2 regions of the Rahnella sp. R3(2024) genome follow, and region 1 is predicted to be linked to the other one. Evidence: predicted binding sites of a transcription regulator. Region 1 holds the regulator's gene; the other holds the start of a gene.

The links. The regulator sigma-54, encoded in region 1, starts transcription at its own class of promoters, with help from an activator protein. The targets are predictions, from matches to a motif close to GTTGGCACANNTTTCGCTNT.
Region 2: a site for sigma-54 is predicted at 8,456-8,475, ahead of glnK (P-II family nitrogen regulator). Genes of this name have one in related genera too.

Annotation. Positions count from the first base shown of each region.
Region 1 is NZ_JBHGBU010000001.1:2,606,470-2,621,549, reverse strand. It holds gene murA (UDP-N-acetylglucosamine 1-carboxyvinyltransferase) at 1-142, opposite strand, end outside; gene ibaG (BolA family iron metabolism protein IbaG) at 213-467, opposite strand; gene mlaB (lipid asymmetry maintenance protein MlaB) at 634-951, opposite strand; gene mlaC (phospholipid-binding protein MlaC) at 948-1,580, opposite strand; gene mlaD (outer membrane lipid asymmetry maintenance protein MlaD) at 1,620-2,192, opposite strand; gene mlaE (lipid asymmetry maintenance ABC transporter permease subunit MlaE) at 2,197-2,979, opposite strand; gene mlaF (phospholipid ABC transporter ATP-binding protein MlaF) at 2,995-3,798, opposite strand; gene ABSH60_RS11880 (calcium/sodium antiporter) at 4,136-5,113, shown strand; gene kdsD (arabinose-5-phosphate isomerase KdsD) at 5,133-6,119, shown strand; gene kdsC (3-deoxy-manno-octulosonate-8-phosphatase KdsC) at 6,136-6,702, shown strand; gene lptC (LPS export ABC transporter periplasmic protein LptC) at 6,699-7,268, shown strand; gene lptA (lipopolysaccharide ABC transporter substrate-binding protein LptA) at 7,246-7,803, shown strand; gene lptB (LPS export ABC transporter ATP-binding protein) at 7,810-8,535, shown strand; gene rpoN (RNA polymerase factor sigma-54) at 8,638-10,071, shown strand; gene hpf (ribosome hibernation promoting factor) at 10,095-10,382, shown strand; gene ptsN (PTS IIA-like nitrogen regulatory protein PtsN) at 10,492-10,962, shown strand; gene rapZ (RNase adapter RapZ) at 11,030-11,884, shown strand; gene npr (PTS phosphocarrier protein NPr) at 11,881-12,153, shown strand; gene ABSH60_RS11825 (transcription antiterminator) at 12,272-14,191, opposite strand; gene ABSH60_RS11820 (beta-propeller fold lactonase family protein) at 14,271-15,080, opposite strand, start outside.
Region 2 is NZ_JBHGBU010000001.1:3,280,509-3,295,588, forward strand. It holds gene ABSH60_RS14745 (SgrR family transcriptional regulator) at 81-1,793, opposite strand; gene cof (HMP-PP phosphatase) at 1,986-2,807, shown strand; gene ABSH60_RS14755 (pyridoxal-phosphate dependent enzyme) at 2,875-3,918, opposite strand; gene ABSH60_RS14760 (Lrp/AsnC family transcriptional regulator) at 4,039-4,494, shown strand; gene ABSH60_RS14765 (SmdA family multidrug ABC transporter permease/ATP-binding protein) at 4,632-6,404, shown strand; gene ABSH60_RS14770 (SmdB family multidrug efflux ABC transporter permease/ATP-binding protein) at 6,367-8,196, shown strand; gene glnK (P-II family nitrogen regulator) at 8,536-8,874, shown strand; gene amtB (ammonium transporter AmtB) at 8,955-10,244, shown strand; gene tesB (acyl-CoA thioesterase II) at 10,385-11,251, opposite strand; gene ABSH60_RS14790 (YbaY family lipoprotein) at 11,498-12,079, shown strand; gene ABSH60_RS14795 (MGMT family protein) at 12,132-12,440, opposite strand; RNA gene ffs (signal recognition particle sRNA small type) at 12,634-12,730, shown strand; gene ABSH60_RS14805 (solute carrier family 23 protein) at 12,808-14,157, opposite strand; gene ABSH60_RS14810 (adenine deaminase C-terminal domain-containing protein) at 14,228-15,080, opposite strand, start outside.

The DNA.
Region 1 (15,080 bases):
TCAGATAAGGAACGTTCTGAAGTTCAACCGGCTCTTCAGCAAGCAGTGCGGCAAACAAAATAGGAAGTGCTGCATTTTTTGCACCAGAGATGGTGACTTCGCCACTTAAGCGAGTCCCACCCTGTACACGGAATTTATCCATTGTGACTGCTCTCTTTTATGAGGTTCAAATACAAGTCAAAGACGAGGAAGCTGCCGGCTGCCCGACAGTCTTATAACCCACTCAGTTTACGGTCACGCGCCCATTCTTCAGGGGTATACGCCTTGATAGACAGTGCATGAATTCGATTGTCGGCGATGTATTCCATCAGCGGGGCGTAAACGGTCTGCTGTTTTTTCACGCGGCTCATGCCATCAAACATCGCACCAACGACAATGGCCTGAAAATGACTGCCATCGCCAGTAATGTGTGCTTCTTCCAGTGCCAATGCGTTCATCAGCACGTCTTTAATTTCATTCGTTTCCATAGGGATCAATTCTTCTGAAGGATCATAACAGCCCGGTATCTTATAGGGATCGGGGCAAATCTTAAACCACGAAAAAGCCCCTGAGGAAGAGTTTCGCACAGGGGCTTTGAGGTCATGACGTCAGGGGTTCACGGCAGCATCGCTAACTTGCCGTAACCATTCACTATTATTGACTCACCGACACTGCGTCGGTGTTGGCCGGAATAATGTCCTGAAGGTTGTACAGCGCGATAAGCGTACTCAGCCGATCGGTGATGCCTTCCACGGTCAGGGACGCACCTTGCTGGCTGGCCTCCTGACGCAGATGTACCAGCAACGCCAGGCCGGAAGAATCCACACGCGCCAGACCGGAAACATCCAGACGCGTCACGCCAGCGAGCAGCGTTTTACGCGCATCCCAGACCGGTAACAGCGTTTCGCGATCCAGGTCGCCATGCAATGTCAGCAAAGGCGGCTGGCATTCCCAGCGCAGTGTGTCACTCATTTTTGGTCCAGAGTAATCGGTTGTGCTGCAGCCTGTTTCAGACGCGCAGTCAGACCATCAATCCCTTTCTGACGCAGGATATCCGCCCATTCGTTTTGCTTGGTGGAAATCATGCTGACGCCTTCGGCGATCATGTCATAAGCCTGCCACTCACCGGTACGGCTGTTTTTACGCCACTGGAAGTCCAGGCGAATCGGAGGACGACCGTTTGGATCGGTAATGGTCACGCGGATAGCGATGATGTCTTTGTCGGCGTAGGACTGTTCTGGCTGAACCTGATAGCTCTGGCCGTTGTACAGCGCCAGCGCCTGGCCGTAAGCCTGTTGCAGGTAGTCGCTGAACGCAGCGAAGTAAGCATCACGCTGTGCAGGCGTCGCCTGCTGATAATAACGGCCTAACACCAGTGCACCGGCATATTTGATTTGCACATAAGGCAGCAGTTCGTCTCGCACGACCTGACGCAGATAGTTAGGATCCTGCTTGATTTTTGGCTGTTCATTTTTGAGGCGGGTGAAAGTCTTGCTCGCCGCTTCATTCATCACGCTGTACGGATTGGTTTTATCCACAGCAGCATTGGCCATCGGGGCCATAACCACCAGCAGCGCAGCGATAACTAAACGTTTAAACATACTTATTTCCTCTTTTGTGGAGAATCCGTGAGCCAATTCTTAATGGGCAGCCGGTTGCGGAGCCGTGTTCGCGTCAGGTGCTGGCGCGGTCTTCTCTTCTGACGCTGGCGCAGCGGTGGTATCACCCGCATCAGGATCCGCCTTGCCATCACCGCTCTTGTACAGGAACTGTCCAATCAAATCTTCGAGAACCAGCGCGGATTTGGTGTCCTGAATCACGCCACCATTTTTAAGGATAGTCGTTCCCATTTCCGGGTCTTCAAAACCAATGTTCAGTGCCAGGAATTGTTCGCCTAATAAACCGGAGGTACGGATAGCCAGCGTACTGGTGCTCGGGATCTGGTTGTATTTCTGGTCGATGTCCATTTCGACACGCGGAGAGTAGTTTTTATCCAGCGTAATACTGCTGACGCGGCCGATAACGACGCCACCCACTTTCACCGGCGAGCCGCTTTTCAGGCCACCGATGTTGTCGAAGTCCGCTGAGATTCGGTAGGTCGGATCCGAACCGATAGAGCGGATATCCGCCACTTTAAGGCACAGGAAAACCACCGCAATCAATGCGATAATCAAAAATGCGCCTACCCAGATTTCACTCTTTTTCGTTTGCATGATTTTAATTTCCAAACATCAGTGCTGTCAGCACAAAATCTAATCCCAGCACCGCCAGTGACGAATGCACTACAGTACGTGTCGTTGCCCGGCTGATCCCTTCGGATGTCGGTATCGCATCATAGCCGTTGAACAGCGCAATCCAGGTCACGGTGATAGCGAAAACAAGGCTTTTAATCAGACAGTTAAGCAAGTCAGTCCGCCAGTCTACAGCGGTTTGCATCGCTGACCAGAAGAAACCGCTGTCGATCCCTTTCCAGTCAACACCGACCAGCGATCCGCCCCAAATCCCCACCGCGACAAAAATCGCTGTCAGCAGAGGCATGGAAATCAGACCGGCCCAGAAACGCGGTGCCACAACGCGGCGCAACGGATCGATCGCCATCATTTCGAGACTGGAGATTTGTTCTGTCGCTTTCATCAGACCCAGCTCTGCGGTTAATGCAGACCCGGCGCGCCCGGCAAACAGTAACGCGGTGACCACCGGGCCCAGTTCGCGCAGCAAAGAGAGCGCGACCATCATGCCCAGGCTGGCTTCAGCGCTGTAGGTGGTTAAAATCAAATAGCCCTGTAATCCCAGCACCATGCCGATAAACAGACCGGACACCAGGATAATCAACAGGGAAAGCACGCCCACGCTGTAGAGTTGCTTAATCAGCAAAGGCCACTGCTTGGCGAATTGTGGCTTACCGACCAATGCCCGAAAGAGCATCAGGCCCGCACGGCCAAAAGACACGCAGGTTTGTATCCCGCGACGTCCGACTGAGGCGAGCGCCTTAGTTAACATAAATAGGAAACTCCATTATCCGAGCAACTCTGCTTTGTAATCACCGGCCGGGAAACGGAAAGGCACCGGTCCATCGGCGATACCGTCAAGGAACTGGCGAACGCGCGGATCAGGATTGTTTTGCAGCTCCTCAGGCGTTCCTTCAGCAATGACATGTTGCGCAGCCACGATATACGCATAATCCGCGATGCTCAGAACTTCAGGCACATCATGGGAAACCACGATACAGGTGACACCCAGCGCATGGTTCAGCTCGTCAATCAGCTTGACCAGGACACCCATGGTGATCGGATCCTGTCCCACAAAGGGTTCATCAAACATGATCAGTTCCGGGTCGAGTGCTATCGCACGCGCCAGGGCAACACGCCTCGCCATCCCACCGGAAAGTTCAGCAGGCATCAGTTCGCCGGCACCGCGCAAACCCACCGCTTCCAGTTTCATGGTCACGGTGCTGCGCAATAACGCTTCGGGCAATTTACTGTGTTCGCGCAGCGGAAACGCCACATTCTCGAACACATTGAGGTCAGTAAACAATGCACCGGACTGAAACAACATGCTCATTTTCTTGCGGGATTCATAAAGCTTACGGCGCGAAAGAGTGGGAATATTGTCTCCGTCGAACCAGATTTCACCGCTGTCAGGCGTCAGCTGACCGCCGATAAGGCGCAGCAACGTCGTTTTACCGATCCCTGAAGGCCCCATAATGGCGGTAATTTTACCCCGTGGGACCGTCATGTTTATCTCTTCGAAAATGGGACGATCGCCGCGCACAAAACTCATGCCTTTGATCTCAACCAGATTCGACTCGCTTTGACTCATTCGTTTATCCCTTCGGAATGCCTTCGCTAAAGACGACTTCCGCTTAAATTACTTTCGCTAAGAATACGTCTGGCCCGCAAGCCGTGTTGTATAACTTTGGTATTTTTACAAAAACTTACCCCAGTTTCGTTACCAAAGTTGCCATCGATTTACTTTTCCGCCACAGACGGTCAAAATCAACGAATTACCATTTTATGATAAAAGCCTTCATCGTCTAACATACAGGAACCTGCTGGCGCCGTTTTCGTACAAAATATTGCCTTAACTTATGTTGACGAAGGAATCGCCTGCCTGAACGGGCAACGAACCTCGCATTATACCCAATAAAGGATGTTGCATGCTTCTCGCTATCGTACTGATGATTGTCGGCCTCTTACTTCTTGTTTATGCCGCCGATCGTCTGGTGTACGGAGCCGCAGTATTAGCACGCTCGATGGGCATGCCGCCGCTTATCATCGGCATTACCGTAGTCGGTGTCGGCATATCCCTTCCGGAACTGGTCGTTTCCACTACCGCCGCCATCAATGATCAAATGGATTTGGCGGTTGGAAACGCAATTGGTTCAAATATCATTAATATTCTTCTGATTTTGGGCGGTGCAGCCCTGATTCATCCACTTTCCGTTCGTTCTGATATATTACGCCGCGAACTCCCTCTATTGTTACTGGTCACAGGACTGTGTGGTTTTCTGTTAAGTGACGGAGAGCTTAGTCGCTTTGACGGTGTTTTGCTGCTGGCCAGTGCCGCCGCGTTTATGATGCTGGCGATAAAAATTGCCCGCGCGGCCGAAAAAGAAGGGCTGGATACGCTGACTTACGAGCAGATGTCTGAGCTTCCTTCCGACAGCAGTAATACCGTGGCGTTTTTATGGCTGGCATTGGGCTTTATCATCATGCCGCTGGCGTCCGGGATGATTGTCGACAACAGTACGGTTATTGCACGTTATTTTGGTGTCAGCGAGCTGGTGATTGGCCTGACGGTCATCGCCATCGGGACAAGTCTGCCGGAACTGGCAACGTTTATTGCCGGTGCCATCAAAGGTGAAGATGATATCGCGCTGGGTAATATCATCGGCGCGAATATCTTTAATACCTGTCTGGTGCTGGGATTACCCGCGCTGGTGGCGCCAGGCTCGTTCAACCCGGATGCGTTTCATCGCGATTACTGGGTAATGCTGGCGGTCAGTATCGTGCTCTCCGGGCTGTGCCTGATGCGCAAACATCGTATCGGTCACGTTGCGGGCGCACTATTACTCTGTGGATTTATCGCCTATATGGCAGTGCTGTTCCTTCAACCGGACAGCATCGGCCTTTGAACTCTGTCAGGAATTGACTATGGCTAACGATACCCTCGCCTCCGACTTTGATTTCCAGGCTGTCGGACGTGAAGTGCTGAAAACAGAACGTGAAGGACTTGAGCAGTTAGATCAATACATTAATGGCGATTTCACTCGCGCCTGTAAAATGATTTTCGCCTGTACCGGCAAAGTCGTGGTGATGGGGATGGGTAAATCGGGTCATATAGGCCGCAAGATGGCCGCGACCTTCGCCAGCACCGGCACACCGGCGTTCTTTGTACATCCGGGCGAAGCCAGCCACGGCGATTTGGGCATGGTGTCCAAACAAGACGTCGTGATCCTGATCTCCAACTCCGGCGAAGCGCACGAGATTCTGTCGCTGATCCCGGTATTAAAACGCCTGGATATCACGCTTATCTGCATGACCGCCAATCCCGAAAGTACCATGGGAAAAGCCGCCGATGTACACCTTTGCGTGCGTGTTCCGAAAGAAGCCTGCCCGCTCGGGCTGGCACCGACCAGCAGCACTACCGCCGTGCTGGTGATGGGCGATGCGCTGGCCGTCGCGTTGCTGGAAGCGCGCGGCTTCACACCGGAAGATTTCGCCCTGTCGCACCCTGGCGGAGCACTCGGTCGCAAGCTCTTGCTGCGCGTGAGCGATATCATGCACTCCGGTGACGAAATCCCGCACGTCAGCCGCGATGCGTCTCTGCGTGATGCCCTGCTGGAAATTACCCGCAAGAATTTGGGGATGACCGTCATCTGCGACGATTTAATGAAAATCGAAGGGATCTTTACCGACGGTGACTTACGCCGCATTTTCGACATGGGCGTCAATATCAATAACGCGTCCATTGCCGAAGTGATGACTACCGGCGGCGTGCGCGTGCGCCCTTCCCTGCTGGCGGTCGACGCACTGAATTTAATGCAGGAAAAACACATTACCTGTGTGATGGTTGCCGATGGTGACCAATTGTTAGGTGTGTTACATATGCACGACATGCTGCGCGCTGGCGTAGTTTAATTGAGGAATGCCCTGAATGAGTAATAGCGCAGCCCTGGTGGATACCTGCTACGGTCCGGTCAGCACCGATGTGCTTGAACGTGCGAAAGCGGTTCGCCTGCTGATTTGCGATGTGGACGGCGTCATGTCTGATGGCCTGATCTACATGGGAAATCAGGGAGAAGAGCTGAAAAGTTTCAACGTTCGCGACGGTTATGGAATTCGTTGCCTGCTGACGTCCGACATTGAGGTCGCGATTATTACAGGCCGTAATGCGAAATTACTGGAAGATCGCGCCAAAACCCTTGGAATTCGCCACTTGTATCAGGGGCAATCAGATAAGCTTTTGGCCTTCCGCGAACTGTTAGATACACTGTCGCTTCGGGCAGAGGAAGTCGCTTACATCGGTGACGACCTGATTGACTGGCCGGTGATGGCTGAAGTGGGTCTTTCCGTCGCGGTTCAGGATGCACACCCTATCCTGCTGCCAAAGGCGCATTACGTGACCCGCATTGCCGGTGGCCGTGGCGCAGTACGCGAATTATGTGACTTGATTCTGCTGGCGCAGGGCAAGCTGGAGGACGCCAAAGGGCTGTCGATATGAATAAAACAAGACTTTGGATCATTCTGGTACTGACCGCCATCGTGCTGATACTGATTGGCTGGTCACTGTCAGACAATACGGATGATGCGCCGCAGGCGGTCAACGATCAGGAACCGACCTACCAAAGCTCCCACACGGTAACCATGGTGTATGACCCGCTGGGAAGCCTGACCTACAAACTGGTGTCGGACCAGGTCAAATACTACACCACCGATCAGGTAACATGGTTTACCAACCCGGTGGCGACCATGTATGACAAGAATAAAGTGCCAACCTGGGTGCTGCGTTCTGATAAAGCCAAGATGACTCAGGATAAAATGCTCTATCTTTATGGGCATGTGCAGGCAGACAGCCTGACGCCAGAAACATCACAGCTGCAAAGAATCAAAACGGATAATGCACAGGTTAACCTGACGACACAGGACGTTGCCTCAGACGATGAAGTAACGCTTTATGGCACAGGTTTTACATCTAACGGCATGAAAATGCGTGGTAATCTGCGCGATAAAACAGCAGAGCTGATCGAAAAGGTAACGACCTCTTATGAAATTCAAAGCAAAAAATAAAATCCGTAATCTTCTGATCACCGGCTCGTTGTTGGCCATCAGCATTCCGGCATTCGCGCTGAAAGACGACACAACGAAACCGATCACCATTGATTCCGCCAATCAGGCGCTGGATGTGAACACCAACACGGCAACCTTTACCGGCAATGTGGTGGTGAATCAGGGCTCGATTCAGGTTAAAGCCGACAAAGTTGTGGTGATCCGCCCGCAAGGTGTCTCCGGCAAAGAAGTGGTGGAAGGCTACGGCAATCCGGTGACCTTCTACCAGTTGCAGGACAACGGTAAACCGATTAAAGGCCACGCGCAGAAAGTCCGTTATGAAGTGGAAACCGATCTGGTGACCCTGACCGGAAACGCTTACCTTGAACAGCTGGACAGCAATGTGAAAGGCGATCGTATTACCTATCTGGTGCAGAAACAGCAGATGGAAGCCTTCAGTGATAAAGGCAACCGTGTCACGACCGTGCTGGTTCCGACACAGTTGCAGGAAAAGACCCCGGCAGCAGCCGGTGGCCAGACCAAAAAGAGTAACTGATAATTTATGGCAAAATTAATCGCAGAAAATCTGGCGAAGGCATACAAAGGCCGTAAGGTCGTTGAAGATGTCAGCCTGGCAGTCAATTCAGGCGAAATCGTCGGATTACTTGGCCCTAACGGTGCCGGTAAAACCACCACCTTCTACATGGTGGTCGGTATCGTACAGCGTGACGCTGGCCGAATCATCGTTGACGACGAAGACATCAGCCTTTTGCCATTGCATACCCGCGCACGTCGCGGCATTGGTTACCTGCCTCAGGAAGCCTCTATTTTCCGCCGCCTCAGCGTGTTCGACAACCTGATGGCCGTGCTGCAAATCCGTGACGACCTGAACAAAGAACAGCGCAATGATCGCGCCAATGAGCTGATGGAAGAATTCCATATCTCTCACTTGCGCGATAACCTCGGCCAGTCACTGTCCGGGGGTGAACGCCGTCGTGTGGAAATTGCCCGCGCACTGGCAGCCAACCCTAAGTTTATCCTGCTGGATGAACCCTTTGCCGGTGTTGACCCGATTTCCGTTATCGACATCAAAAAAATCATTGAGCATCTTCGCGACAGCGGTCTGGGCGTTCTGATCACTGACCACAACGTCCGTGAAACGCTCGACGTGTGTGAACGCGCCTATATCGTCAGTCAGGGCAAGCTTATCGCCCACGGCACCCCAGCCGACATTCTTGCTGATGAACAAGTGAAACGTGTTTATCTTGGTGAAGAATTCCGTCTGTGATCTGCGCCGCCTGAAGCGCGCCTGTTTCGCTTTACACTGAAACAGGCCGTTTCTGACCGAAGTGTTGCCGTTCGAACTCATCTACGGATATAAAGCCAAGATATGAAGCAAGGTTTGCAACTCAGATTCAGCCAACAACTGGCAATGACTCCTCAATTACAGCAGGCAATCCGCCTGTTGCAATTGTCCACGCTTGAGCTCCAACAGGAGATCCAACTCGCGCTGGAGAGCAACCCTCTGCTGGAACAAACCGATCTTCACGATGAGATCGATGCGGTCGAAACCGCTGACAGTGAAGGTCTGGATACCCGCGAGGCTCTCGAGCAAAAAGACATGCCCGAAGAGTTACCGCTGGATGCGACCTGGGATGAAATTTACACCGCCGGAACACCGTCCGGTACCGGTAACGATTACAGCGACGACGAGCTGCCCGTTTATCAAGGTGAAACCACCCAGACGCTTCAGGATTACCTGATGTGGCAGGTCGAACTGACGCCGTTTTCCGACACCGATGCGGCTATCGCGACCTCGATTGTCGATGCGGTGGATGACACCGGATATCTGACGATTTCTCTGGACGATATTCTCGAAAGTATCGGCGATGACGACGTCACGATGGACGAAGTGGAAGCCGTGCTCAAACGCGTTCAGCGTTTTGATCCCGTGGGTGTCGCCGCGCGCGACCTGCGCGACTGTCTGCTGATTCAGCTTTCCCAGTACGTCCCGGAAACGCCTTTCATTACAGAAGCCAGACTTATCATCAGCGAACATCTGGATTTGCTGGCGAACCATGATTTCCGCGCACTTATGCGATCAACCCGTCTAAAAGAAGATACACTGAAAGGAGCGATGCTCCTGATCCAGTCTCTTGATCCGCGACCAGGCCAGTCGATCAACACCGGCGAATCCGAATACGTCATCCCGGATGTGCTGGTACGCAAAGTGTCCGGTGTCTGGACTGTCGAACTGAACTCAGACAGCATTCCGCGACTGAAAATCAACCAGCATTATGCTGCGATGGGCAATTCGACCCGCAGCGACAGCGACGGGCAATTTATCCGCAGCAATTTGCAGGAAGCCAAGTGGTTGATCAAAAGTCTGGAGAGCCGCAACGACACGCTGCTGAAAGTCACGCGCTGCATCGTTGAGCAGCAGCAGGCGTTCTTTGAGATGGGTGATGAATACATGAAACCGATGGTGCTGGCCGATATCGCCAGCGCCGTGGAAATGCACGAATCGACGATTTCACGCGTTACAACGCAGAAATTCCTGCACAGCCCGCGTGGCATTTTCGAACTGAAGTATTTCTTCTCCAGCCACGTCAGTACTGACAGCGGCGGCGAGGCATCGTCCACCGCGATCCGGGCGCTGGTGAAGAAATTAATTGCAGCGGAGAATCCTGTAAAACCGCTGAGTGACAGTAAGTTAGCTACCCTGCTTTCCAATCAGGGAATTATGGTGGCGCGCCGTACCGTCGCAAAATACCGAGAGTCTTTGTCCATCCCGCCCTCAAACCAGCGTAAACAGTTAGTTTGACCTCAACAGAGAAGGAAGACATTATGCAGCTCAACATTACCGGACATCACATTGAGATCACCGATCCCCTGAGAGAATTCATCACGATGAAACTGGCGAAGCTCGAACAGTATTTCGACAGGATAAATCAGGTGTATGTGGTGTTAAGCGTTGAAAAAGTGCAGAAAATCGCGGAAGCGACGCTGCATGTGAACGGAGGCGAGTTGCATGCCACCTCGGAGCATCAGGATATGTACGCAGCGATTGACGGCCTGGTTGATAAACTGGCGCGCCAGCTGAACAAACATAAAGACAAACTGAAACAGCACTGACATTCATGTAGCCAACCCTGTGCTACACACCTTCGGGCATCGGCTTGTGACCTTCGGGGAACGAGCCGATATAGCTTTAAGGGTGAATCAGTGCAAAAGTGAAGATGACATGATCAACGATACTGCAATGCAATTAACGTCGGTGCTGAATGCCGAATGCACCAAAAGCGGCGTTCATTGCGCCAGCAAAAAACGCGCGCTGGAAATCATCAGCGAACTGGCTGCCAAACAATTGAATTTGTCGCCACAAGTGATTTTCGACGCCATTTTGACCCGTGAGCGTATGGGCAGCACCGGGATCGGTGCCGGGATCGCCATCCCGCACGGCAAGCTGGAAGAAGACACATTACGCGCCGTCGGCGTGTTTATTCAGCTCGATCAACCGATCGCGTTTGACGCTATCGACAATCAGCCGGTGGATCTCCTTTTTGCCTTGCTGGTTCCGGCAGATCAATGTAAAACCCACTTACACACCTTGTCTTTAGTGGCCAAAAAATTGGCTGATAAAACAGTGTGTCGCCGTCTGCGCGGAGCGCAAAGCGACGAAGAACTGTTCCAGATAATGACAGAAAACGAATAAATTGATGATTCCCGGCAACGCGCCGGGAAAGTGAATTCTGAACACTGAATGCCAGGGGAGTGACACCATGGTGCTGATGATTGTCAGCGGCCGTTCCGGTTCCGGGAAGTCGGTTGCCCTAAGGGCATTAGAAGACATGGGATTTTACTGTGTGGACAATCTGCCGGTGGTTTTACTGCCGCAGCTCGCCCAGACACTTGTCGAACGCAATACGTCTGCCGCCGTCAGCATTGACGTGCGCAACATGCCAGAAACACCGGAAGTGTATGAGCATGCGATGTCACAACTGCCTGAGAGTTTTTCGCCGCAGTTGCTGTTTCTCGACGCAGACCGCAATACCCTGATCCGTCGTTACAGCGATACCCGTCGTCTGCACCCGCTTTCCAGCAAAAACCTGTCCCTTGAAAGTGCCATCGATGAAGAAGCCGATCTGCTCGAGCCATTGCGCTCCGCAGCCGATCTGATCATCGACACCTCAGAAATGTCGGTTCATGAACTGGCAGAAATGCTGCGTACCCGTCTTCTGGGCAAACGTGAGCGTGAACTGACGATGGTCTTTGAATCCTTTGGCTTCAAACACGGCCTGCCGATTGATGCCGATTACGTGTTTGACGTGCGTTTCCTGCCAAACCCGCACTGGGATCCGAAACTGCGTCCGATGACCGGCCTTGATAAACCGGTGGCGGCGTTCCTCGATCGTCACACCGAAGTGCACAACTTTATCTACCAGACCCGCAGCTACCTCGAACAATGGCTGCCGATGCTGGAAACCAACAACCGCAGCTATCTGACCGTCGCCATTGGTTGTACCGGGGGTAAACACCGTTCGGTGTATATCGCAGAACAACTGGCCGACTATTTCCGTTCCCGCGGGAAGAATGTGCAATCCCGCCATCGCACGCTGGAAAAACGCAAATCATGACGGTGAAACAAACGGTAGAAATCAAAAACCGGTTAGGCATGCACGCCCGTCCGGCCATGAAGTTGTTTGAACTGGTGCAGAGTTTTGAATCGGAAGTGATGCTGCGCAATGGCACAGGCATAGAAGCAGAAGCCAGCAGCGTGATAGCACTGCTGATGCTCGATTCCCCGAAAGGTCAGCAGATCGAAATCGAAGCCACCGGCCCCGATGAAGAGCAGGCGCTGACGGCAGTTGTTAATCTGATCAATTCAGGATTTGACGAAGACTAAGACTCCTCACTCTTAGTCATTGGCGTTGCAGCAAGGCAGCCAGGGAGAGAGCCCCGATGAGCTGACATCAGTCAGTGATTCGGGTGAACGAACGCCGCTGCGGCGTCAGGGCCGCAGGCTAAATGCGGGAAAGGCAATCTATTGCAATGGCCTTGAAGCTTTCAAAATTTTCACTGCTCAGTAAACGGCTCATCGAACGCTCCCGCACAAACGTCACGAACAAATCGTAAATCGCCATCGCTTCTTCGTAATCGGCCTTGCTGATGGCCAGCAGGAAAATCACGTGCGCCGTCTCCCCTTCTCCCCAGGCAATGCCCTGCGGCGAGAGCAGCGTAATCACCACCGTTTTCTTCGCCAGCAGCCCCAGCGAGTGCGGCAGCGCAATGCCTTCGCCCAGCATGGTCGAAACGATTTCCTCACGCTCCACCACCGACGGATAAAACGCCTGATCGACATATCCCTCGGCCTCCAGCTGCGAACACACATGGCGGAATAATTCCGCCTGAGTCATCGGCTCGTTGACGATCATAAAGTGTTTTTCGTCGAAGAATTTTTCCAGCATATAAGGCCGTGTGCGATCGACCAGCACCAGCTTGCCGAGCTGTTCCATCTGGTATTCGGTCGGGAACGGCGACAGCACCACCACCGGCTTATTCTTCTCGCTGATACGGGCGTTGGAGATAATAAAATCTTCGTCGATGTGTTCCAGTTTCTCGTAATCGCGCAGCGTCACAATCTGTTTCATCACCAGCTGCGGATACTTACGGCTGATCTGCGCCTGGATCATGCGGATGGTCGAATTGCCGGTGTCGCACACCAGCATCACCTGCGGATGGCGCTGATAACCGATATTGTAATGCCGCTCCAGCCCGACGCCGATGTGCAGCACCAGAAAACCGATCTCGTTTTCGCTGAGCGTATACGGCGTGTATTTCCCCCAGCTGGACACCGCCGCCAGCGTGACGTCATAGGCCATCGGATAATGCTGTTTGATGTTGTTCAGCAGCGGGTTGGGGATATTAATCTGGTATTTCACCCGCGTAATCATGGTCTTGATGTGCGTCAGCAGGTCGGCGCGCAGCTGCTTATCACCCTGAAGATCATAGTTATAGTGCGAGTTGATATACGAAAGAATGTAATCGACCAGCGATTCGTCATCGTCGGCATTAATGTCGGTCGGCAGAATTTGCTGCACGCGACGGGCGGCGATATTCACCCGCAGATAGGCTTCTTCAGAAGCCGGGATCTCCTTGCCGACGAGATTTTTCAGCTCGGCTGCCAGCCGTACAGAAACCTGTTTCACCGCAGGATCGCCGTCTTCGGCATCAAAATCCGTCAGCGGATAGCCGCCGGTAATGCGCTTGATGGCAACCGCGCAATAGAGGATCAGATACTGCTCGCCTTCATCGGTCAGCTGAATGGAGGACTGCGTCAGCAGCTGATGCATAAAGCGCGTCAGCGGCACCAGCGCTTCCGGCTCCAGACTTTCCGCTTTCAGCAGCGGATTCGCCTGTTCTTCAGCATCCAGCTGGAACAGCAGATCGGTCAGACAGGCGCGGATCGCCAGTTCTGCACCAAACAGCTTCATGCCATAACGCGGCTTGGTTTCAATATTCAGGTGGTAGCGCGCCAGATGCTCCCTCACCTCAGCCATATCATTTTGCAGGGTTCCCCGGCTGACAAACCATTCATCGGCCAGATCTTCCAGCTTGAGTGAAAAAGCTGAGGTCAAAAAGCGGATCAGCAACGTTTTCACCCGTTCGGCGGCGGTGCGCGGCGTCGGGTTCGGTTTACGTTGTGTCGTGTGCTGTAACGACGAGAACAGCGCCTGATCGTCGATTTTCAGCTGATACCCGCTGCCACGGCTGTGAACAAAGCTTGCACCGTAGTCGGCGATGATTTCGTTGAGCGAGGTGATGTCGGCACGCACGGTACGCGTTGACACCGCCAGACGCTTCGCCAGCTCGTCCTGAGGCAGGGTTTCGGTCTGTAACGCGTCGAACAATTGCGCCAGCCGTTGATTGGGAAATCTCACCATGGTTTTTCCAGTTCGTTTCAGCGAGGCCCCGTCCACGGCAATGACTGGCTGTGGACGGGGTTTGTTTCTGCTGCGCCGGTTAAGGCGCAATCACCATTAGCGACGGACTGCCGACCGCCACGTAGCTGTCGACAAACGTCAGTTTGCCGCTGTCCGGCGATACCTTGAATGTAGTGATGTTATCGCTTCGTTGATTCATTGCGTAAATATATTTGCCATCCGGCGACAGGGTCAGCGTTCTCGGGTAATCGCCCCGCGTCCAGGTTTCCCCGCTCCAGGTCATCGCGCCTTCGCCGGTCACGGTGATCTGCGCAATGCTGTTGTGCAGGCGGTTGGCCACGTACAGATGTTTGCCGTCTTTGCTCAGCACGATGCCTGCCGCAAAGTTGGTGCCTTTAAAACCGGCGGGCAGCGAGGACAGGCTGTGCAGTTCCGTCAGCGTGCCTTTGCTTGCATCAAAGCGATAACTGGTCAGCGTCGAGGCTTCTTCGTTGATCAGGAAAACCACGTGGCCGTTGGGATGGAAAACAAAATGACGCGGCCCGGCGCCTTCCGAAGAGGCTTTGATGAACGGCGGATCGTTAGCTTCCAGCGCGCCGCTCTCGCCGTTGAGTTTCCACTGATAAATCCGATCCAGCCCAAGATCCGTGGAGAAGGCGAACTTACCGGAAGGATCGGTGGCGATCATATGCGCGTGCGGCCCGTTGTGGTCGCTGATGGCAAAACTGCCTTCCGCGGCGGTGGCCGGTTTGCCCGCGCCCGCCGGGCCGGCATCCTGCTGGCTGTTACTGGCTTCGCTCAGTTTTCCGCTGGCCTCCACCGGGAATACCGCCACCACGCCGCTGATGTAGTTCGCCACCAGCAGATGTTCGCCTTTAGGCGTCAGTGA
Region 2 (15,080 bases), 670 kb from region 1:
CTGAACTGACCGCGCATCGGGCAGCAAAATCACGCTCATGGTACTTACCTTTGCCGCCGTAGTGTAGCGAAACAGCTGCTTCAGTCATTTTCAGATTGCAACGGCGGCGGAACCCACGCCTGACAGAAATCGAACCAGCCCCATGCCGTCAGCTGAACGCCGCTGATGCGTGGCGGCGCGCTCACCTGATACTGATAGTTGAACAGCGGTGTAATAATGCTGCGCACCATCCACTGATAAAAATGATCGCGCAGTTCTTCAGACCGCCTGTTTTCCTGCGGGATTTGCTGAATATGGCTCAATCGTCCTTGCTGCAAGATAAGATCTTCTTCGCGCAAAATCCCCGGCCACAACGGATCCTGTTGCAGCCAGTTCTCCAGCGTGGCTTCCGGAGATTCACCGATCAGCCGGTCGCCCAGCAGCAGATCTGCCGATTCCAGTAATTCGCCGTCTTCCCACAACCGGCCTGCGTGATAAACCACTTCCAGCGCACAACCTTCTTCCGCCAGCTTTTCCCGCAATGCCTGAGCCACCAGTTCAAACTCTACGGGCGGGTGGTAAAGCAGACGCAGAGTTTCAGGCAACTGAACATCCATATGGTCGTGAACCGGGATCGGCCAGCCGGGCAGCATTTCTTTACTGGCTTTCACCAGATCATGATCGATCGGCAGATTATCCAGCATGCCGCTGCGCTGGATAATTCGGATGACTTTTTGCGCCTGTGCTTCACTGAGCACGCCGCGTCGCAAGTTAGTAGCAATGTAACAAAAACCAAGACTGGTGCTTCGCCGGACGGGTTTTACCTGCGAAAGCTCGTTCTGTTCGCCAAGAATAATTCTGACCGGATGCTGACAACTGACATTGTCCCGCTGAGCAAAAAGTTGTGGAGTGATCCAAAACTCAATAGCGGCCAGATAGGGATGTTGTAAAGGGTAATAGGTGTGTTGCTCGAGGCGGATAAGCTCAGGGGTGAAGGTGGTCAGGCGAAACGGTCCGGCGCCGATATGCGGATCGTCCGGATGAGCCAACAGACAATTGAGGTCGGCAAAACGGTGTGCCAGCCAGTAATCCGGTTTATCCAGATCGAACTGCAAACACAGCGCATGAGGCTGAGATAATGTCACCACTGACGCCAGATTATGTTTACCGCGTGCTGACTCGCGAAGTTGCTGAAAGCGTGCGACCAGTTGCGCGGTTTTTAACGGTTCACCGTTATGCCAGAAAAGCTGACTGCGCAGAAAAAACTGCCAGGTTTTTCCGTCATTACTGACGTGCCAGTGATGCGCCAGATTGGGCTGCGGTGAGGTATCACCGGGGATAAAGCGCGTTAAACCTGCATGTATAGTATGCGCCAGGTGTTGTTCAGCGCGGCCGGTAAGCGTTAGCGGATCTAAAGGCTGGAGAGGGCGATAATAGGGAATGCGCAGCGTCGGCGCATCTTCCTGCCACTGGCCGCCAAGATGCGGCGCGAGCAGGGTATTCAGATGCGAAGGATCCAGCTGGCTCAGTTGCAGCGCGGCAGAATGTTCACCCTTTTTCAGTAATTCCTGTAAATACGTTCCGCGTAACTCTTCCGGTGTTTTGAGGCAGCTTAGCGATGCGCGTTTTCCGCGACCAGCCTGCGACTGCCAGCGGATCCAGCCGGCATTTTGAAAGTGCATCAGTAGCGTTCGGGTGTGGCGTTCGCTGCAACAGAAGATTTCTGCCAGTTCTGCCACGGTAAATTGAGCCGGATGCGATCCGGTTTTCAGGTACAGACGCTGAAACTGATTAAGCCGATTTTGCAGACGCACGGTAAATACGGAACCTCAGGAGTAGGGTGAATTTTTCCTGTTCAGCATATCCCAGCTGACGCGACCAGACCTGAAGTAAAAAACCAAAGTGTGAGCTAAAACCGGAACAGTATTCATAAAGTGTTCACTATTAGTTCCGTAAATATCAGTCCATACTTTGCGGGTGAAAACAACGCCGCTCAGAGAGGAAATATGTACCGTTTAGCTGCATTTGATATGGATGGCACGCTGCTTTTACCTGATCACACGCTGGGCGACAAAACGTTGTCCACGCTGCGGCAGTTAGCTGAAAAGCCGGTAACGCTGACCTTTGCCACCGGGCGTCATTATCTCGAAATGAAAGATATTCTTGCTAACATCGGCCTGGATGGCTATCTCATCACCGGCAACGGTACCCGTATTCATGATCTCAGTGGCCACCGGCTGCACGCCAGCGATTTACCCGAGGATTGCGCGCACGAATTACTGCATACCTCGTGGGACACGCCAGCCAGTGTGCATGTTTTCCGCGATGACGGCTGGTTCACTTCTCTCGACGATCCGGATTTACTCATTCCGCATCAGTTCAGTGGTTTTCGCTATCAGTTACAGGATCTGCGCTTATTACCGGATTCGGGTAACAGCAAAGTGTGTTTCTGCGCCCCGCATAACGTGTTGTTGTCGCTGGTGCCTCAGCTCGAAGCTCACTTTGGCCCGCGCATCGATTTATGTTTCTCTGCGATGGATTGTCTTGATGTGCAGCCCGCAGGCAGCAACAAAGGCAGCGCGCTTGCATTGCTGACGGAAGGACTGGGGATCAACATGTCAGAGTGTATGGCGTTTGGGGATGCCATGAACGACAAGGAAATGCTCGAGGGCGTCGGGATGGGGCTGATTATGGGGAACGCGTTACCTGTTCTGAAAGAGAAGTCACCGCACTTACAAATTATTGGGCATTGCCGTCATCAGGCGGTGTCTCACTTTTTGCAACACTGGCTGCACACACCAAACCTCACCTATTCCCCCGAATATTAAGGTTTTGCAGCAAGCCGGGTCATCTGTCCCGGCTTTTTTCCTTTCTTACGCTGTATTTAACGCGGAGTTAACTTAGCCCTTCCAGCTGCTGTGCGTATCGTGAAATGTCCCCGATGTTCTTCGCTACCCAACTCTCATCGAAGTATGTATTCAGATAACGTTCGCCGCTGTCGCAGAGCAGGGTGATGATGGAGCCGGTTTCCCCTCTCTCACGCATCTGCGTAGCCAGTTGCAGTGCACCCCAGACGTTGGTACCGGTTGAGCCGCCGACCTTACGCCCCAGCACCTTCTCAAGCCAGTGAAGCGTCGCGATGCTGGCCGCATCAGGCACGCGCATCATGTCGTCTATTACACTTGGTATGAACGATGGCTCAGCGCGAGGGCGGCCAATACCCTCAATACGGCTGCTGCATTGTGCAGTGACGCTGGCATCACGCTGTTGATAATAATCGTAAAATACTGAGTTTTCCGGATCGACGACCACCAGTTCCGTATCGTGCCCCTGATAGCGAATATAGCGGCCCAGCGTTGCGGAAGTGCCGCCGGTTCCCGCGCTCATCACCAGATAACGCGGTATCGGATGCGGCTCATGCGACATCTGTCGGAAAATACTGTCAGCAATATTATTGTTCCCGCGCCAGTCGGTTGCCCGCTCTGCGTAGGTAAACTGATCCATGTAGTGCCCGTTCAGTTCACGGGCGAGTTGCTCGGATGCGGCATAGATCTGCCCCGAGTTCTGGACGAAGTGACACCGGCCACCGTAAAACTCAATTTGCTGGATTTTTCTTGGAGCAGTGCAAGAAGGCATCACGGCGATAAAAGGCAATCCCAGCAGGCGTGCGAAATAGGCTTCAGAGATGGCGGTGCTGCCTGAAGAAGCTTCCACAATAGGCGTGTTTTCACGTATCCACCCGTTGCACAAACCGTACAAAAACAGTGAGCGGGCAAGGCGATGTTTCAGGCTGCCGGACGGATGGGTACTTTCATCCTTCAGATACAGTGAAATTCCGGGAAAGTCGTTGAGTGACAGGCGAATCAGGTGTGTATCGGCGGAACGCTGAAAATCGGCATCGATTTCTTTAATAGCGTGACTAACCCAGGAATTGCGCATGATGCAGGCTCATAAAAGTGTCTTGATGCACACAAGAATAACGTAACTCCCGGAGAAATAAGTTACCCTTTAACCCACGAAGATAAGATTTAATAGAAAAATTTCCTCCCGGAGGCCGGTATGGTAGATAAAATTGACCTTAAATTGCTCTCCCTGTTGCAGAAAGATTGCACATTATCTCTGAATGAACTGGCGGATGCGGTCAATCTCACCACCACGCCGTGCTGGAAAAGGATTAAGCGCCTCGAGGATGACGGCATTATTCGCGGGAAAGTGGCCCTGCTGGACGGCGATCGGCTAGGGCTGAGCCTGACGGCGTTTGTGCTCATCAAAACTCAGCATCACAACAGCGAGTGGTACCAGCGCTTTGTTCAGCAGGTTGAGGCATTTCCTGAAGTGCTGGGTTTCTACCGGATGGCCGGTGAATATGACTATTTACTGCAGGTGCAGGTGTCCGATATGAAAAGCTACGATAACTTTTACAAGCGACTTGTGAACGGCATTCCGGGGCTGAATGATGTGACCTCCAGTTTTGCGATGGAACGCATAAAATCCACCACCGCATTGCCGATTTGATGCAAAAGTTACAGTAAAAAGTTTCATCAGAATCGCCAGTTAACTCTGTTATCCTTGTCGCCTGATGAGAAAAAAGTCCTGCTTCGGGCGCTTTTTCTCAATAAAATCATCATTATTATTTGTATGGAAAACACTGCGTGAGATTGTTCGCCCAATTAGGCTGGTACTTCCGACGTGAATGGCGCCGGTATCTGGGTGCCGTTGCCTTGCTGATTATCATTGCCATTCTGCAATTGATACCGCCCAAGCTAGTCGGTGTCATTATTGATGGCGTCACGACCAAAACGATGTCAACCGGCGTACTGTTTGCGTGGCTTGGGCTCATGGTCGCCACGGCAATTGTGGTGTATTTGCTGCGTTACGTCTGGCGCGTGCTGTTGTTCGGTGCGTCCTATCAGCTTGCCGTTGAACTGCGTCAGGATTTCTTCCGGCAGCTCAGCCGTCAGCATCCGGCCTTCTATTTACGCCACCGTACGGGTGATCTTATCGCCCGGGCAACCAATGACGTCGATCGCGTGGTTTTCGCCGCAGGCGAGGGCGTTCTGACGCTGGTTGATTCGCTGGTCATGGGGCTTGCTGTTCTTATCGTGATGGCGACGCAAATCAGTTGGGAGCTGACGCTTCTGTCGCTGGTTCCAATGCCGGTGATGGCCATTATCATTAAACGCTACGGCGACCAACTTCATCATCGCTTTAAAACCGCGCAGGCTGCCTTTTCCTCATTAAACGATCAGGCGCAGGAAAGCCTGACCAGTATTCGCATGATCAAAGCCTTCGGCCTTGAGAACCATCAGTCTTCCCAGTTTGCTGATGTGGCCGCTGATACCGGTGCGAAAAACATGCGTGTAGCGCGTGTTGATGCCCGTTTTGACCCGACTATTTATGTCTCGATTGGCATGGCTAATTTGCTGGCTATCGGCGGTGGTAGCTGGATGGTGGTTAACGGGCATCTGACACTCGGGCAGTTAACCAGTTTTGTCATGTATCTCGGGTTGATGATCTGGCCGATGCTTGCACTGGCCTGGATGTTCAATATCGTTGAACGCGGTAGCGCCGCCTACAGCCGCATCCGCAGCCTGCTTGAGGAAGCGCCAAGTGTCGTGGATGGTACTGCGCCTCTGCCTGCCGGACGTGCTGTACTCGAAGCAAACATTGCGGATTTCCACTATCCCGACACAACGCATCCGGCCTTGTCCTCTGTGAAGTTCTCCCTGCAACCTGGGCAAATGCTCGGTCTGTGCGGCCCGACAGGTTCCGGTAAAAGTACCTTGCTGGCGCTGCTTCAGCGACAGTTTGATGTCACTGAAGGAGATGTGCTTTATCACGGCCTGTCGCTGAAAACGATCCGCCTGGATGACTGGCGCGCACGTCTGGCGATTGTGAGCCAGACCCCTTTCCTGTTCTCTGACACCGTCGCACAAAATATTGCGCTGGGACGTCCGGAGGCCAGCCGGGAAGAGATCGAGGAAGCGGCGCGGCTTGCCAGCGTTCATGACGATATTCTGCGTTTACCCGGCGGCTATGAAACAGAGGTCGGAGAGCGCGGAGTGATGCTTTCTGGCGGGCAGAAGCAACGAATTTCTATTGCCCGTGCTTTATTGCTGAAAGCGGAAATCTTGATCCTCGATGATGCATTGTCTGCGGTTGATGGCAGGACAGAGCATCAGATCCTGCACAACCTGCGTCAGTGGGGCAGCGACCGCACCGTGATCATCAGTGCCCATCGTCTCTCCGCACTGACCGAAGCCAGCGAGATTCTGGTGTTTAACCACGGCTGTATTTCCCAGCGCGGAAGCCATGAGCAACTTGCCGCTGAGTCAGGATGGTATCGCGATATGTTCCGTTATCAGCAGCTGGAAGCCGCACTGGACGATGTACCGCAGGAACAGGAGCCGGAACAACGTGGCTGAGCAAAAAGTGAGTAAAATTCAAAAGATGTGGCCGACGCTGAAGCGCCTGCTGGGCTACGGCAAGCCTTACAGAAAACCTCTTTCTGTCGCGGTGCTGATGTTGTGGATTGCGGCAGCAGCAGAGGTGACCGGGCCGATTCTGATCAGTTTCTTTATCGACCACTATGTCGCCAAAGGCGAAATGCCGTGGGACAAAATCAGTCTGCTGGCATTGTGCTTTATCCTGCTGCAGTTTCTGGCTGCCGGATTGCACTATTTCCAGGCGTTGCTGTTTAACCGGGCCGCAGTGGGCGTGGTTCAGCGTTTGCGTACCGATGTGATGGATGCTGCATTACGCCAGCCGCTGAGTGCGTTTGATACCCAGCCCGTCGGGCAACTGATTTCTCGTGTCACAAATGATACGGAAGTGATCCGCGATCTGTACGTAACCGTCGTCTCGACCGTATTGCGCAGTATTGCGTTGATCGGCGCGATGCTGGTGGCAATGTTCAGCCTCGACTGGCGTCTGGCCTCGGTGGCGATATGCATTTTCCCGGCGGTTTTCGTCGTGATGGGGCTGTACCAGATTTACAGTACCCCGATTGTTCGTAAAGTCCGAAGCTATCTGGCGGACATCAATGACGGTTTTAACGAAGTCATTAACGGCATGAACGTCATCCAGCAGTTCCGCCAGCAAAAACGTTTTGGCGAACGTTTGACCCGTGCCAGTCAGTCGCATTATCTGGCGCGTATGCAAACGCTCCGGCTGGAAGGCTTTCTTCTGCGGCCATTGCTCAGTTTGTTCTCCTCGTTAATTCTGTGCGGATTGTTACTGCTGTTCGGATTCAGCGCAGAAGGTTCAGTCGGCGTCGGTGTTCTCTATGCTTTCATCAATTATCTGGGGCGTCTGAACGAGCCTTTGATCGAGCTGACCTCGCAGCAGTCGATTCTTCAGCAGGCCGTCGTGGCGGGTGAGCGAATTTTTGACCTGATGGACCGAACCCAGCAGCAATACGGGGCTGACGACAAAAGACTTACCGGCGGCGAGATAGACATTAAAGACGTCAGTTTTGCCTATCTGCCGGACAAATGGGTGCTGGAAAATATATCCCTGCACGTGCCATCGCGAGGTTTCGTTGCGCTGGTCGGGCATACGGGTAGCGGCAAAAGTACGCTGGCGAATTTGCTGATGGGATATTACCCGCTCAATAAAGGAGAGATCCGGGTTAATGGCCGTCGCATTTCCGATCTCTCGCACGCCAGCTTACGTAAAGGGATTGCGATGGTTCAGCAGGATCCGGTGGTGCTGGCTGAGTCGGTTTTCGCCAATGTCACGTTAGGGCGCGATATCGATGAAGCACAAGTCTGGCACGCGCTGGATATTGTGCAGCTTTCGCCTCTTATTCGTGAAATGCCAGAAGGTTTAAACACTCGCCTCGGCGAACAGGGAAATAATCTCTCGGTGGGTCAGAAACAGTTGCTGGCCATGGCGCGCGTTTTGGTGCAGGCCCCGGAGATTTTGATCCTTGACGAGGCAACAGCCAATATCGACTCAGGTACTGAACAGGCGATCCAGCGTGCACTTCGGGCCATCCGCCAGCAAACGACGCTGGTGGTGATCGCCCATCGTCTCTCGACGATTGTCGATGCGGATAACATTTTGGTATTGCATCGTGGTCAGGCAGTGGAGCAGGGCAATCATCTGCAACTGCTGGCTGAAAAAGGCCGGTATTATCAGATGTATCAGCTGCAGCTTGCCGGTCAGGAACTTGCCTCAGCGGAGCAGGCCACACCGGCGACGCAAAACGCCTGATACCCGCCCCAACGCAGCATAGCGCACCGCGTTGGGGTGGTTTTTTCTCCCGATTTCCCCCCACCTTTCTTCTGGCCTGCACCTTCATCTGGCATCAAGTCTTTGGGCGTGATGTCACTGCACTAAAAAGCAGCGGTCGGCACCTTATTGGTGCGCGCGTCATGATAATGATGTGAACGGCCAAGTGTGCGCCTCGTCACGAATATTCTGAAAATGCCGTATTACGCGGTAATCAAACGAATCTCTCTGCAATTTCAACTCTGGCACAGCCTTTGCTTTATCCATTTCGTATCGGGCGCGGTTTTTCCGCGGCAAGCCCTTAATTCGAGGAGTGGCAAAATGAAGCTGGTTACTGTGGTGATCAAACCTTTCAAGCTGGAAGACGTGCGCGAAGCGCTGTCTGCTGTTGGAATTCAGGGCCTGACCGTAACGGAAGTTAAAGGTTTCGGCCGTCAGAAAGGTCACGCTGAACTGTATCGCGGTGCAGAGTACAGCGTGAACTTCCTGCCAAAAGTAAAAATCGATATTGCTATCGCTGACGATCAGCTAGATGAAGTGATCGACGTGATCAGCAAAGCGGCCTACACCGGGAAAATTGGTGACGGCAAAATTTTCGTTGCTGAATTGCAACGCGTTATCCGTATTCGTACCGGTGAAACCGACGAAGCAGCACTGTAATTTCAGGTTCATCTCTTTGAATGAAGAGTTGAGATAAAAGAGCTTAGAAAAACAGTTTTGAGAACAGGGGTGGGCTACTAATGAAAAAACTTTTATCCATGATGGGGCTTGGCGCGGTTGCATTGTTGCCTTCGCTTGCCATGGCAGCAGCGCCAGCAGCTGCTAACGGTGCTGACAATGCCTTTATGATGATTTGTACTGCACTGGTGCTGTTTATGACCGTGCCCGGTGTGGCGCTGTTCTACGGCGGCTTACTGCGTTCTAAAAACGTGTTATCTATGCTGACTCAGGTCATCGTGACGTTCGCGCTGGTCTGCGTTCTGTGGATCCTCTACGGTTACAGCCTGGCCTTCAGCGAAGGCAACGCGTTCTTCGGCGGTTTCGGTAATGTGATGATGAAAGGCATCGGCCTTGATTCGGTCACCGGCACCTTCTCGCAGATGATTCACGTGGCGTTCCAGTGTTCATTCGCCTGTATCACCGTGGCGCTGATCGTGGGCGGTATCGCTGAACGTGTACGTTTCTCTGCAGTCTTGATTTTCACTGTGATCTGGCTGACCTTCTCCTACATTCCGATGGCTCACATGGTTTGGGCGGGTGGTTTCCTGGCAGCAGACGGTGCGCTGGACTTTGCCGGCGGTACGGTGGTTCACATTAACGCTGCCATCGCGGGTCTGGTCGGTGCTTACCTGTTGGGTAAACGTGCAGGATTTGGCAAAGAAGCATTCAAGCCACACAACCTGCCAATGGTCTTCACAGGTGCTGCGATCCTTTACGTTGGCTGGTTCGGTTTCAACGCCGGTTCAGCAAGCGCTGCAAGTCCAATTGCGGCTCTGGCTTTCCTCAACACCGTTATCGCAACGGCTGGCGCAATCCTGTCATGGACATTTGTAGAGTGGATGGTTCGCGGTAAACCTTCCCTGCTTGGCGCAAGCTCCGGTGCCATCGCGGGACTGGTTGCCATCACGCCAGCCTGTGGTACGGTCGGCGTGGGTGGTGCGTTGATTATCGGTCTGGTCGGTGGTGCTACCGGTCTGTGGGGTGTGGTTACCCTGAAAAAATGGCTGCGTGTTGATGACACCTGTGACGTATTCGGTGTGCATGGCGTGTGCGGTATCGTAGGCTGCCTGCTGACCGGTGTATTCACTTCCAGCTCACTGGGCGGCGTGGGTTATGCAGAAGGCGTCACCATGGGCCATCAGGTCTGGGTACAGTTCTTCAGCGTCTGCGTTACGCTGGTCTGGTCAGGTGTTGTTGCCTTCATCGCTTATAAAGTAGCTGACATGCTGGTCGGTCTGCGTGTTCCTGAAGAACAGGAACGTGAAGGTCTGGACGTCAACAGCCACGGCGAAAATGCTTACAACCAGTAATCTCAGTCATATACCTTCAGAGAAGGCAGTGCGCTAACGCTTTCTGAACGGCAGTACCAAAACTAAAAATAATGATGAATAGCAAAAGGGGCGATATCACTATCGCCCCTTTTTAATGCCTGATTTTCAGACCGAAAAGCTTATTCTGCCGTTCTCTGACGGATCACACCTTCCTGCACCGTAGTGGCAACCAGCACCCCTTCGCGGGTGTAGAACTGACCGCGTACAAAACCACGGGCACCGGAAGCTGATGTGCTTTCAACCGCGTAAAGAAGCCAGTCGTCCATACGGAATGGCCGGTGAAACCACATCGAATGATCGATGGTCGCGACCTGCATTCCTGGCTCCAGAAAACCAATTCCGTGCGGTTGCAATGCGGTCGGCAGGAAATTGAAGTCTGAAGCATAACCGAGCAGATACTGATGGATGCGCAGATCGTCAGGCATTTCGCCGTTGGCGCGGAACCACACCGCGCGGTGCGGCTCTTCTTTAGTGCCTTTCAGCGGGTTATGGAATTTCACCGGGCGCATTTCAATCGGCCGGTGACGGAGGAATTTATCACGAATTTTTTCAGGGATCAGATGCGCAAGATTTTTGGCAATGTCTGACTCCGAAATCAGTGACTCCGGCGGCGGTACATCAGGCATGGTGTTTTGATGTTCAAAACCCTCTTCATGACTCTGGAAAGAGGCTGTCATGTAGAAAATAGGTTTACCGTTTTGTACCGCTTTCACACGACGGGCACTGAAACTGTTGCCGTCGCGCAAGTTTTCCACGTCATAGATGATCGGTTTACTGCTGTCACCCGGACGTAAAAAGTAACTGTGGAATGAGTGGATCCCGCGATCAACCGGCACCGTCTGTTTGGCTGCGTAGAGTGCCTGCCCGACAACCTGCCCGCCAAAGACCTGGCGCAAGCCCAGATCCTCACTTTGACCACGAAACAGCCCTTCTTCGATTTTTTCCAGATCCAGAAGATCCAGCAGATTTATTAACGCCTGACTCATAGTGGCCTCATGAAAGTTACCGGTTAATTCATGCCTGATGCAGCCCGTAAGCGCAGCAAAAGCACAGGTCTAACCTGTTAATGATAGAGGATCTTACGGGCGCTCAGAAGACCTGTTTAGCCACCGGGAGGAAAAATTCAGATTATTGTGCCATGATTAACAGGTACGCTGGTTAAAGAAACCATTTTCATGTCGGCGTTTATTACAGCTTGTCGACAAGCGAATAATAAAAAGGGAGTACGATCTATGAAACTTTGGCAGATAGTAGGTGGAACCGCGCTGTCTCTGACTCTTGCCGGATGCGCACAGCATCATGAGGCACCCGCGCAGCAGGCTCCGGTGAATACGGCAGCCAGTCCGGCCACCCAACCCGCGATAACGGGGCCAAACGTATCCGGTAGTGTGTTTATCGCTCAGCGTGTGGCGTTGCCGCCTGACGCGGTACTGACCGTGACATTGTCCGATGCCTCTGTTGCTGATGCACCATCGCGTGTGATCTCGCAGAAAGTGGCGAGAACGCAGGGTAAGCAGGCACCATTCACGTTTATCCTGCCGTATAACCCGCAGGACATTCCACCGAACTCACACGTTATCCTGAGTGCGGCGGTGACCATCAATGGTCAGATGACCTTCGTGACCGACTCCATTAAAGAAGTGATTAACAATGGACAGGGTACACGTGCGGATCTGCAACTTGTCCCGGTTGTCTCCGTTCCTGTTGCCACCAAGCCGGGTGCATTAGGGCCACTGAGCAACCCGTCTGAGCCGACAGGATTAGGCACCGCTCCGGCACCGGTCAGCGCAGTCGCTCCGTCGCCTGCTTATTAATGTCTGCTGCCGTTACAATAAACACCGCTTCGGCGGTGTTTTTTTATGCGAATTACCACTTCCAGCCATACTTCTCTAAATCGATTTTGCCTTTTCTAAAGACGACGCCTTCGGCCAGAAGCGCCTGACGCTGGCGCTTAAAATCTTCACCCTGCAATGAAATCTCGCCGTGGCGGTTAATCACGCGGTGCCAGGGAAGGGTGCTGCCTTCGGGCAATTTCTTCAGCACGCCGCCAACCTGACGGGCAGCGCGTGGCGATCCTGCCAGTTGTGCCACATTACCGTACGTTGTGACCTGGCCTGCGGGGATAGCCGCTATAATTTGAAATACGCGCTGACGAAAGTTATCCGGCTCCGACATTACATCCTCCTCAGTGTCTGCCGGACAGTATGACGTAATTTTGCGTCTCAGACAGGCGAGTTTCGGCGCTGTTGTTTAAGAAAACACCGGTTGTCGGCGGTTAACTTGCTTTTGCGGTGGGCATCACTGATAATGCCCACCGCTTCAGTTCTCCCGTAAAGAGAAGTGAAGCCAACAACGACAATGGGGGCCCTGTTGGTTCTCCCGCAACACTAACTTGTTAACTCGGTCAGGTCCGGAAGGAAGCAGCCATAGCAGGTGTCGTGTGTGCCGGGATGTAGCTGGCAGGGCCTCCACCATTTCAGGCCCCGCAAACTTTACGCCTTCTCTTTTCAATTCCAGACCTCATCCTCTTTTTTCTTTTGTTTCAGTGATGCACCAGCGTCGTGAAGTAATACACCAGCGGGATCGCCAGGATATACAGCCCTGTCGGCACTTCGCGCATTTTTCCTGCCACCACGTTGATGATGATGTAAAACAGCAATCCGCCCGCGATGCCCGTACCAAAACTGTTGGAAATCAGGGTAATCATCACCATGAGCAGCACCGGTAAAGCATCGGTGAAATTCGCTAAGTCCACTTTGCGTAAATTACTGAACATATTCAGGCCGATGAGGATCAGCGCCGGTGCGGTCGCTTCTTTGGGGATCATCATTGCCACCGGCGTGAACAGCAGCATCAGCAGGAACATCACCGCCGCCGCCAGCGCCGTCAGACCTGTTTTCCCGCCCGCTTCAGCCGCCGCTGAGGATTCGATTAATGCGGTTGCCGCAGGAATACCGACAACCGGACCCAGCGCCGCAGCAATCGAATCCACCATAAATGGCCGGTTGATGTGCGGCATGTTGCCGTGTTCATCCAGCAGTCCGGCTTCACCGCCCACCGCCAGCGTGGTGCCCATGGTTGAGAAGAATTCTGAGGCGAAAAAGATAAACAGAAATGGCAGGAAGGCGATATTGATGGCGCCAGTCAGGTCGACTTTCCCCCAAAGCGGGGCGAGAGAATGTGGCAAAGCGATCCACTGTTCAGGTAAATGCGTTACGCCAAACGGGATCCCGGCTACCGTTGCCAGCAGAATCGCCCAGAGAATAGCGCCGGGGATTTTACGAGCCTGTAAACCCACCGCCACCAGCAAACCCAGCAAAGCAATCAGCGCACCCGGAGAAGTGAAATCGCCCAGTGCCAGCGCGTGCGTTTTGGCATTGGCCAGCACCAGGCCTGCATTACGAAAACCCAGCAGCGCGACGAAAATACCGATCGACGCCGTCAGACCCAGTTTGATGGATTGCGGAACCGAGCGGGTGACGACTTCACGCAGGCCGAATACCGTCATCACAAAAAATAAGATCCCGGACCAGCAGGCAATGCCCAGCGCGATTGGCCAGGTGATACCGTCTCCGGCCAGCGTGATACCGACCAGTACCGAACCGCCGATGCCAGGGCCAACCATAAACGGCAGATTCGCGTAGAACGCCATCAGTAAAGAGCCCAACACAAAAACCAAAATGACGCCGGTGGTGGCGGCGCCTTTATCCATGCCACCCGCCGCCAGCAGACCGGGGATCACTATCAGCAAATAAGCCGCTGCCAGAAAACCGGTGATCCCGGCCAGACATTCGGTTTTCGCTTTCGTATCCCGCTGACGAAGCTGAAAGCGGCGCTGCAACCAGCTTTCACCCGATGAGGCTGTCACATTTTTCACAGAACTGTCGGTCATAAAATTCCCCTGAATATCGTCATTAATGAGTGGTGCGTGCTGTTTTTTTTGTGTTTCTTATTAATAAAGATCAGATCTCGTCGGGCCAGATTTCCAAAACAGGATCAACAATCTCGCGCAATCCGCCATCCGTCAGCCCTAAATCCGTCAGATGTGGCCCTGCATTACAGGCGAGACAGGTTCCTTCGATCGCTTTAAAGACCCGGTACGGCGGCTCCCAGTCAGCGATCTGCGCGCTAAGCTCGCGAAGGTTTTTAAACTGTGCGGCCAGCACATCTGCGGGTAAATCTGAGAGCATTCCGGCAATCGGCATATCGACACTGGCCAGCAACGTCGCGTTCTGGCTCAGCGCCATACCGCCGCCGCTGGCGGTCAGCTGATTGGCGGCCAGCATCATATCGGCGGGATGACGGCCAATAACCACGAGATTATGTGAGTCATGGGAGTAAGAGGTGGCTATCGCTCCGCGTAATTCTCCCCAGCCTTCCAGCAATGCCATTTTCGGCGTGGCTTCATGACGCCCATGCCGGTGCTGTACCCAAATCAGGCTGAAACCTTCCGGAATTTGTACGACTCCGCTTTTGACTTCCACAATCACTTCGCTCCATTGCGTGAAGCGAGCGCCCTTGATGTTACGTAAGCGCGCCTTACCATTTTTCAGTCCGGGGATTTTTAAATGAAAATCAGCTTCGGCCACTTTTTGCAGACGCATGGTGTCGCGTGGCGGGATAACGTCACTGGCGGCAGCGGGGCTGAATAACATTTTCCCGTGTTCTGCAACGCAGTTTCCGGCGACATACACTTTGCGCGGGTTGAGCGTCTCAAGAGAGTCGAATGCAATAATGTCAGCAGTGCGGCCTGCGGCAATCAGCCCGAGGTCTGAGCGGCGCATACGGATGGCGGCGTTAAATGTTGCCATTCTC